DNA from 3 places in the Bradyrhizobium sp. AZCC 1693 genome. Region 2 is predicted to be linked to each of the others. Evidence: predicted binding sites of a transcription regulator. Region 2 holds the regulator's gene; each other region holds the start of a gene.
The links. The regulator LexA, encoded in region 2, represses DNA repair genes until DNA is damaged. The targets are predictions, from matches to a motif close to TGTTCNNNNTGTGTTCNG.
Positions count from the first base shown of each region.

Region 1: the regulator LexA is predicted to act here: its motif matches at 1,614-1,631, upstream of V1293_RS23670 (YifB family Mg chelatase-like AAA ATPase).
Region 3: the regulator LexA is predicted to act here: its motif matches at 1,851-1,868, upstream of V1293_RS04285 (single-stranded DNA-binding protein).

Region 1 is NZ_JAZHSD010000001.1:4,958,732-4,962,006, forward strand. Features, by position in the region: gene V1293_RS23670 (YifB family Mg chelatase-like AAA ATPase) at 24-1,562, opposite strand; gene V1293_RS23675 (hypothetical protein) at 1,685-1,867, opposite strand; gene V1293_RS23680 (MBL fold metallo-hydrolase) at 2,077-3,060, opposite strand.
Region 2 is NZ_JAZHSD010000001.1:1,330,497-1,333,771, reverse strand. Features, by position in the region: gene V1293_RS06630 (ComEC/Rec2 family competence protein) at 1-442, shown strand, start outside; gene V1293_RS06625 (hypothetical protein) at 450-629, opposite strand; gene V1293_RS06620 (hypothetical protein) at 772-1,188, opposite strand; gene lexA (transcriptional repressor LexA) at 1,415-2,116, opposite strand; gene V1293_RS06610 (molybdopterin molybdotransferase MoeA) at 2,329-3,275, opposite strand, start outside.
Region 3 is NZ_JAZHSD010000001.1:860,395-863,669, reverse strand. Features, by position in the region: gene gyrA (DNA gyrase subunit A) at 1-303, opposite strand, end outside; gene V1293_RS04290 (DUF2306 domain-containing protein) at 506-904, opposite strand; gene V1293_RS04285 (single-stranded DNA-binding protein) at 1,145-1,633, opposite strand; gene V1293_RS04280 (outer membrane protein) at 2,160-2,909, shown strand; gene V1293_RS04275 (outer membrane protein) at 3,139-3,275, shown strand, end outside.

The DNA of each region.
Region 1 (3,275 bases), 3.6 Mb from region 2:
GAACGACCCGTGGAGAGGCTGACCTACGCCGCCTTGCGCAAATCCTCCGCCAGTGCGCGATACGACAACGCCTCCGCCAGATGCAGCCGGCCGATTTTTTCCGCGCCGTCGAGGTCGGCGAGCGTGCGCGCGACGCGCAGCACGCGGTGATAGCCACGCGCGGTCAGCTTCATGGTCTCGGCGGCGTCGCGCAAAAGCTTTTGCCCCTGCGCATCCGGTTGCGCGATCGTTTCCAATAGCGAAGCCGGCGCTTCGGCGTTGGTGCGGACATGCGGCATGCCGGCATCCGCATAGCGCGCAAGCTGGAGGCCGCGGGCGGCCGCAACGCGGGCGGCGACTTCCGCGGAGCCTTCGGAAGGCGGCGGCAGGATCAGATCGGCGGCGGTGACCGCCGGAACCTCGATGCGCAGGTCGATGCGATCCATCAGCGGGCCGGAGATTCGCATCTGGTAATCTGATGTGCAGCGGTCGACCGGTGCGCGCTTGCAGGAATAGCCGGGCTCATAGGCATGGCCGCAGCGGCACGGGTTCATCGCCGCGACCAGCATGAAGCGGGCCGGATAGGTGACGCGGTGATTGGCGCGGGACACCGAGACCTCGCCGTTTTCCAATGGCTGGCGCAGCGAATCGAGCACGCGCGCATCGAACTCCGGCAGTTCGTCGAGGAACAGCACGCCCTGATGCGAAAGCGAAATCTCACCGGGTTTGGCGCGCATGCCGCCGCCGGTGAGCGCCGCCATGCTGGCCGAATGATGCGGCGCGCGAAACGGCCGCCGCGCCGTCAATGCTCCGTCTCGGATTTCGCCGGCGACGGAGGCGATCATCGAGACTTCCAGCAGTTCGGAGGGCGACAGCGGCGGCAGGATCGAAGGCAACCGCGCTGCCAGCATCGACTTGCCCGCGCCGGGCGAGCCGATCATCAGCAGATGATGCCCGCCGGCCGCCGCGATCTCGAGCGCGCGTTTGGCGCTTTCCTGGCCCTTGATGTCGCGCAGGTCGAGATGCGTCGCCTCCGGCTCGTGCACCTTCGGCTGCGGCCGCGACAGCACTTGCGTGCCTTTGAAATGGTTGGCGATCTGGATCAGCGATTTTGCCGCGATGATCTGGATATCGGGGCTTGCCCAGGCGGCTTCCGTTCCGCACGCCGCCGGACAGATCAGGCCTTCCTCGCGCGCATTCGCCCCGATCGCGGCCGGCAGCACGCCCGCCACGGCGGCGATCGAGCCATCGAGTCCGAGTTCGCCGAGCACGGTAAAGCCGTTGAGCGCGTCCGGCGGGATCGCGCCGATCGCGGCCATCAGGCCGAGCGCGATCGGCAGATCGTAATGGCTGCCTTCCTTCGGCAGGTCGGCCGGAGCCAAATTGACGATGATCCGCCGCGCCGGCAGCGCCAGCCCCGAGGCGATCAGCGCCGAGCGCACCCGCTCGCGCGCCTCGGACACCGCCTTGTCGGGAAGACCCACGATCGCAAACGCCGGCAAGCCGGGCGCGACCTGCACCTGCACGTCGACCGCGCGGGCCTCGATCCCCTCAAAGGCTACCGTAGAAACCCGCGCAACCATGCCTGCCCCTCGTGACGCAATCAAAGGTAGCGGGGAACCTTGGGGAAAGTCAAGAACGTTACGGGAACGGAGGCGCAAAAGGTCCAAGCCGGATCACCGAGGCATTGGCGCTTCACTCCAGCCTAGCGTTCCGTTCGCATGTACGGGTTCTGCTCTGACACAAGCTTCAGCGCCGGATCATCGGCGAGAATGCGCGCCTCCCGGGTCTCCGCGGGCGTCGCGTTCTGCGGGTGACCCCACAAGCTCCACACTCCCAGCCCCACGACGAGCATGCCAGCGCCAATAGCCACAAAGTCTTTGGTCATTTGCTGGGCCTCCATACCGGCTGCCAAGCTGTCGCGACGCGAGCTTCATCCTCGCTCAGGAAAGACCAATTTCGGCGGTCCGCGATTGTTCCTAAGACATGCCCGTTCGATAAATGCCTCTGAAGAGGCGTCTACGCCACGCACGCGAGCGCTTATTGCCGATCGGGGGCCGGCCTTGTCGACCGGTCCCCCGGGGCCGTCTACTCCCCTCAGAGCTCCATCTTCATCGGCTCGGGATAATAATGGAATCCATCGCCGGTCTTGGCGATGTGGCCATAGCCTGGCCAGGCAAAGTGATAGGACATGACCGGGGTCTTGTTGGCCGCGATTGTGTCGAGCAACTTTACCCGGGTCCCCGCCGCCTGTTTCGGGTCGGTGTCGTAGGAAAACTCCATCCGCGGCTTTTCGAGCAACAGCACGGCGTGGTGCGTGAGATCGCCGAGGAAGGCGAAGGATTTGCCTGATGACGTCACCATGAAGATGGTGTGGCCCACGGTGTGGCCGGGCGCCGCGATCGCCTGCACGCCGGGCAAGAATTCCTGGCCGTCCTTGATGAACACGATGCGATCGCGCACCGGCATCAGGTTCTTGCGGGCGTGAACCACGAAATCCTTCAAGGGACTGCCGAGCTTGCCTTCATCGGTCCAGAACTCGAAGTCGCTCTGGGTGATGTAATATTGCGCGTTGGGGAATAACGGCTTGTCGTCGGCGCCGACGATGCCGCCGATATGATCGATATGGGCGTGCGACAGTACCACGGCGTCGATATCGCCCGGCTTGATCCCGGCTTCCGCCATGCTCTTCTGCTGGCGGCCCGTGGTCGGCCCGAATGCTTTCGACGTGCCCATGCCGGTGTCGAACAGGATCAGTCTGTCTCCGTTGTTTACGATCGGCGAGTTCTGCTCGAGCACGACATTGTCGGGATTGAGGAAGTTGTCGGAGAGCATCTTCCTCACTTCTTCATCGGGCACGCCAACGAAGGTGCCCTTGGGAGGGCCGAGCGGCAGCGTGCCGTCGGATACGACGGTCACTTCGGCGTCGCCGAGGATGAAGCGGTGCCAGTAGGGCGTCTGCGTGCCGAGCTTTGGTGCCTTGGCCAGCGCGCTGCCGCCGAGCATCGTTGAGGCGCTGAGACCCACACCGAGTCCTGCGCCGAGCGCAAGCAAAGACCGTCGCGAAAGATTCGTCGTCATGCGTCTTCCTCCCACTGATTTTTATAGATTGCAGTAGATGCCCGGACGGATTCATCCGTGGCTACAGGCTGCGCCCGCATCGCAAAATTGGCAAGCGGGATGAGAGAGCACGACAGGAATGTGAAAATGCGATGGCGCAGCGCAGCGTTATTTCGCGCCATGCTTCCTTGTGCGCGAAGCAACGAATCGCATCCTGAAATCATGCCGGCCGGTGG
Region 2 (3,275 bases):
CCTGCTGAAGGAGTGGCTGGCGGCGGATGCGGACGCGCGTACGGCGGCCGATGCGTCGCTCACCGCAGGCGTCTCATGCGACGACCTTGGCTGCGTGATGCAATCCGCTGGCGGCCTGGTCGCGCAGGCGCTCAGGCCCGAGGCGCTGTCGGACGATTGCGAGCGCGCGGCGCTCATTGTGACGCTACGGCAGGCACCCGCGTCATGCGCGGCTTCGGTCATCGATGCCGACCGGCTGCGGCGGCAGGGCGCAATGGCGTTGCAACGCAGCCGAGAGGGGTTTGTCGTCGAAGCGGCCAAACCGAGGGGCATTGACCGTCCGTGGTCGCCGGCCGCAGCCGAGGAGCGCGAGGCAGACGCCACCGTTCTTGCGCCGCGTGTTGTGCCGCCTCGCGCGGTCGACGCCACGCCGGCCGAGGCAGACCTTCAGGCGGAGGAGTAGACGACCTTCAGTGCTCGTCGACCGAGGGACTTGAGCGACTGGCTGGTATTTCGAACGCGCCGAGGTGGAATTCCTCCGGCGCGTCGGGAGACGACGGGAGGTTGACCAGCGTGAACGACGCCTCGGGGAATTGCTGCCAGATCGCGAGATCTTCAGCCGTGATGGTGAGCCAGCCGTACCGGAACATGTACCGTCCGGGCTCCGTGACGCGTCCGGCTCTTTGCCATGTGACTTTGTTGACCACCGACCGCCCCGGTGCCGAGTTTCTCAAAAAACCATATCACCGCGATCCGCCGGCCTGAACCGGCGGATCGCATGTGGATCGTATTCTATCCGGTCACGATGGATTCGGCCGGTGGCGCTTCCGTCACCTTCGGCGCACGTTCGCCCTCGGTTACCGGCAATTGCAGCACGGTTGCGCGCTGGCCTTCGCAAAGCTGCGTCACCAGCACATGGCTTCCGTCCGGAAATTCGATCGCGTCATGATGACGGTCGGATACTTCCGGTTCGATCTGGTTGAACTTGCCGACCCGCCAGTCGGTGGTCCGCGTCCAGATCCACCGGTTGTCGTATTTGACGTCTTCGGCGAACGCCAGTTCGGTGCCGGGAAGCATGCAGACCGCTACTGCGGGCTCGCGTTCCGACGCGAAGCCGCGGGTGGACGTACCGCGGAATGTCGTGGTGATCAGCGTCTCGCCGACCTTGGCAGGCCGCGTCGCCACAGCGTGCAGGCTATAGTCACACATCGGATGGCTCCCTCGTTTGAGATAGCGCCCCGTGTCTGGAAGGAGGCACAGGCCTCTATCAGAGCTGACTTGGCGCAGAGCGTTTTCTTGCTTCTGGGCATTTCTGCGACCGGCGCGCTGCGTCTAAATCACAAACGCGCTAACACAGTTTGGTTCCCGGCATGCCGCAAAAAACCCCGGCCGAAGGCCGGGGCTGTTGTCGCGGTCGTGTCTGCAACCCGACGGTTCAATATTTTCGGTACAGCCCGATCAGCTTGCCCTGAATCCGGACCCGGTTCGGCGGCAGGATGCGCACTTCATAGGCGGTGTTGGCGGGCTCCAGCGCAATCGAGGCGCCGCGGCGGCGGAAGCGCTTCAGGGTGGCTTCCTCCTCGTCGATCAGCGCCACCACGATGTCGCCGGTGTCGGCGGTCTCGTTGCGCTGGATCAGCGCCATGTCGCCGTCGAGAATGCCGGCATCCACCATGGAATCGCCGCGCACTTCGAGCGCGTAATGCTCGCCGGAGCCGAGCATATCGGGCGGCACGCTGATGGTGTGGCTGCGGGTCTGCAGCGCCTCGATCGGCGTACCGGCGGCGATCCGGCCCATCACGGGCACGGCGACCGGGCGGTTGCCGTCGTCCTCGGTGGCCGGCGCGCTCACCGTGCGCTTGCCGAGCGTGCCTTCGATGACGCTCGGCGTGAAGCCGCGGCGGCCGTTGCCGGCGGCAGCCAGCTCCGGCAGCTTGATGACTTCGATGGCGCGGGCGCGGTTGGGCAGGCGGCGGATGAAGCCGCGCTCCTCCAGTGCCGTAATGAGACGGTGGATTCCGGATTTCGAGCGCAGGTCGAGCGCGTCCTTCATCTCGTCGAAGGAGGGCGGTACGCCGGCTTCCTTCAACCGTTCATTGATGAAACGCAGAAGTTCATACTGTTTGCGCGTAAGCATCGCGAGCAATCCCCCGGTTGGCGTCGTCTTTCGGTCCCGAATCTCCAGGGTCCATCGCGGGAGTCGTCAAAACTCCCAACCATGGACACTAGCAGTCGAAACAAATCATGAACGGACACTATATGTTCGATATGTGTTCCGCAACCACTTAATTTCAAGTGAACGCATTGCGGCTTCGGCTGAAGACACCCTTAAACGTGCCGTTCAGGGCGTCATTCCGGCAGCCGGAGCAGCTCGCAACGCGAACCCTTTGCCGCAGCCGGCGCGAACGGCGGACGTATCACAAGTGCCCGTGCCGCAGCGAGATTCCCCAATAGCGATGAGTCCTGGTGGTTCACCGGAACCGCGATCAGGGTGCCGTCTTCGCGCGCTTCTAGGCGGGCCCGAAGATAGTCCTCGCGCTGGTCGTTGGCGGCGAGATCGCGCCCCAGTTCGGCGCCTTCGCGCGGATGATGGACGGTGTCGCGGCCCGATAATGCACGAATCAACGGCACCAGAAACAGGAAGCCGCAGACATAGGAGGAGACGGGATTGCCGGGCAGGCCGATCACCCGCATTGCACCCAGCCTGCCATGCATCATCGGCTTGCCCGGCCGCATCGCTATGCGCCAGAACGCCATCGCCGTGCCCTCGGCCTCCAGCGACCGCTTGACCAGGTCATGGTCGCCGACCGAGGCCCCGCCCATGGTGATCAGGATATCTGCTTCAAGCTCGCGGGCGCGGCGGATGCCTTGCGCGGTGGCGGCGACCGTGTCGGCGGCGATCCCGAGATCGAGGACCTCGGCGCCCTCGGCGCGCGCCAGCGCACGGATTCCGTAGCCGTTCGAATAGACGATCTGGCCCGGGCCCGGGGTCGACCCCGGCATCACCAGCTCGTCGCCGGTCGCAAGCACGGCGACCTTTGGGCGGCGGTGCACCGCTAGCTCCGGATAGTTCATGCCGGCGGCGAGCGACAAATCGCGGTCGGCGAGCCGGCGCCCTCGCTTGAGCAAGACGTCGCCTTCACTGAAATCGACGCCGGCGGGCCGGATATGCCGGCCAGAAACGGCGGCGTCCGTGATGGTGATATGATCGCCGTCGACGCCGGTGTCTTCCTGGATGATGACGGCATCGGCGCCATCAGGGATCACGCCGCCGGTGAAGATCCGCACCGCTTCGC
Region 3 (3,275 bases), 470 kb from region 2:
ACGCACCAGCGCGTCATAGACCGACTGATCGCCGTGGGGATGGTATTTACCGATGACGTCGCCGACCGTGCGCGCCGACTTGTTGTACGACTTGTTCCACTCAAAGCCGTTCTCGTGCATCGCGTAGAGAATGCGGCGATGCACGGGCTTGAGCCCGTCGCGCGCGTCCGGCAGCGCCCGTGCCACGATCACGCTCATGGCGTAATCGAGGTAGGAGCGTTTCATCTCGTCGAGGATGGAAACGGGACGAATATCGGAAGGCTCCGGCGGCTCGCCGGGCGTGTTATTTTCAGGGTCAGACAAAGGGAAATCCGGTCAGTTCTCAGCTGAGAATCATATAGCGCATCAGGGGTCCAATAACCACCCCGAAGCTGTCTGGAGAAGCGGTTTTTCCGCTCGTTTTTTCATGGACTTACGGGATCGCCGGGGCGTCCCGGCGGGCTCGCTTGAGGTGGCATTTTCGGGCCCCGCAAAACGGCGCTGGAACAGCGTTTCCTGCATCGGCCTATTGGCCGAAAACCACCGCATGCATGATCCGGCCCGGCAGGAAGGTGAACAGGCCGGCAATGACGAGCGCGCCGAAGAAGATCGACATCATCGCTTTCTTGTGCCCGCTGACATTGTGCCGGCGGGCATGCAGGACCGCGAGCACCAGCATGATCGGCGTGAAGATCGCGAGCAGATGAATCGGGCTGAACGGCCCGACCAGGCGGATCTCATGGATCCAAAACGAACTGATCGCGACCGCAAACATCAGCAGCACCCAGATCCAGCCGATGGTCCGGTGCGGCAACGTTCCCTTTGGCGCAGCGAACTGCACGATGCCGAGCGCAAACGCCGCCATGGCGGCGAAGGCGTGCAGCGGAATCGTCCCGGGGGCCTCCAGCAGCGGCGCGAGGCTCATGGTGGGCGCTCCAGATCCGGTGGGCGTTCGAGGAGCAGCTTAAGTGAAATACCTCATGTAAATATTAATAACATCGTGCGCGGGCGAACCGCCCGCGGGCTCGGATCGCAACGCGTCTACGAGCCGGTTTCAGCGTAATGCGGCTGGTTCTTGCGCCGGCACATAGTCGTAAGCAGGCGTAAACGCCCGTTCTCGCAAGCGAATTTCTTGCAAGCCAATGCGCCGGCCGAGCGGCTCGCGCTAGAACGGGATATCGTCGTCCATGTCGCTGTTGCGGGCGCCGGCCGCGACCGCCCGCCGTGGCGCGGAGCTGGCGGGACCGCTGGAGCCGAAATCGCCGGAATCGTCGGAGCCGAAACTACCGCCACCGCCGCCGCTGCGGCCATCGAGCATGGTCAGGGTCGAGTTGAAGCCCTGCAGCACGACCTCGGTCGAGTATTTCTCGACGCCGCTCTGGTCGGTCCATTTGCGCGTCTGCAGCGCGCCCTCGATGTAAACCTTGGCGCCCTTCTTCAGATACTGCTCGACAATCTTGCAAAGCGGTTCGGAGAAGATCACGACGCGGTGCCACTCGGTCTTTTCCTTGCGCTCGCCGGTGCCCTTGTCGCGCCACGTCTCCGACGTCGCGATGCTCAGATTGGCAATCGGCCGCCCGTCCTGTGTCCGCCGGATTTCAGGATCCTTGCCGAGGTTGCCGACCAGAATCACCTTGTTTACGCTTCCCGCCATCGCCGCTCTCCACTCGATATCGCCGGCAAAAATCACTGGCAAAAATTACCGGTCAGCCCGCTTCATGCCGACCGCCTTGAATTCTTGACCCGTCGCTTGTCCGCCTTCCGCGTCCGTTTCCGGACATTCGAACGACCCTATACACTCGCAGGCTCCGCCGACTTAGCGATCCCTCGGCAAGCCGGCGGTTATCCACATATAGCATCGCCTCGATCAACGTTCCAGCTTTGTTCCCTGCATCAACTGATGTCTGGTCCGATCCTGGCGGTGCAACCCAAGCGCGATTAAAGGGAACTCACGGGAACCGAAAGACTTCCGAAATGGAACCCGAAAGTTCCGCACGATATTGTGAATATGATAGGTAAATCATCAGCTTGGCTAAATAAACTTCGTTTACGCATGTTGCATTCCGGCGACACCATTTCCGGGCGAGTCGCGATATAGAAGTTGTCGAACGGCGCGAATGCTCGCGTCATTTCGAAACGCTTCGGGACCAACGGAAAGCGGAAGAGCTGGAGATAGACCCATGAAAAAGGTTTTCTTGAGTACGGTTGCCCTCATTGCGCTCGCCGCCCCTGCGGCGGCTGCCGACCTCGCGGCGCGTCCTTACACCAAGGCCCCGCCGGCGCCGATCGCGGTCGTGTACGACTGGAGCGGCTTCTACATCGGCGCCAATGGCGGCTGGGGTTCGAGCCGCAAGTGCTGGGACTTCGTGACACCGGCCGGCGCGTTCATCGCGGCCGAGGGGTGCCATGACGCAACTGGCGGTACCGCGGGCGGTCAGATCGGCTATCGCTGGCAAGCCAGCAGCTGGGTGTTCGGTCTCGAAGCGCAGGGCAACTGGGCCGACTTCAGGGGCAGCAATGTGAGCGTGTTCGATCCGACGCTCCGCAATGACTCGCGCATCGATGCGTTCGGCCTGTTCACCGGTCAGGTCGGTTGGGCCGCCAACAACGTTCTGTTCTACATCAAGGGTGGTGCGGCCGTTACGGCGGATCGTTTCCGCCAGTTTGATGTTCCCACCGGTCTGTTGGTTGCCACCACCGGCGACGACACCCGTTGGGGCGCCGTGGTCGGCGCGGGCCTCGAATTCGGCTTCGCCCCGAACTGGTCGGCCGGCGTCGAGTACAATCACCTGTTCATGCAGGACCGCACCCACACCTTCGTCGACACGACTGGTGCCTTCTTCGGCACCGACCGCATCCGCCAGGACGTCGACCTCGTCACCGTTCGCGTGAACTATCGTTGGGGTGGTCCGGTTATCGCGAAGTACTGATCGCTGCGACTGCAAGCGGAATACGGAAAGGCCGGCCTCGCGCCGGCCTTTTTGTTTGGTTGTACCCAGGGATAGTGTTTACCCGCTGCGGTTGCATATTACCTACTTTCGCCGCGGATGTGGTTTTTCGGCGACAGCATTCTGCGAAGACTTCGCGCTATATGCGCAGGCAACCTCAAATTGACTACTCGCGTAGTTGCGTTGGAAATCCCGAAAGAAGGAAAAAGAAGTGAAAAAAGTTCTGTTAACGACGACCGCCCTGATCGCGCTTGGGATCGCCCCCGCGGCCGCCGCGGATCTTGCCGCACGGCCCTACACCAAGGCGCCCGCCGCCGCGATCGCGATCAACAACTGGTCCGGCTTCTA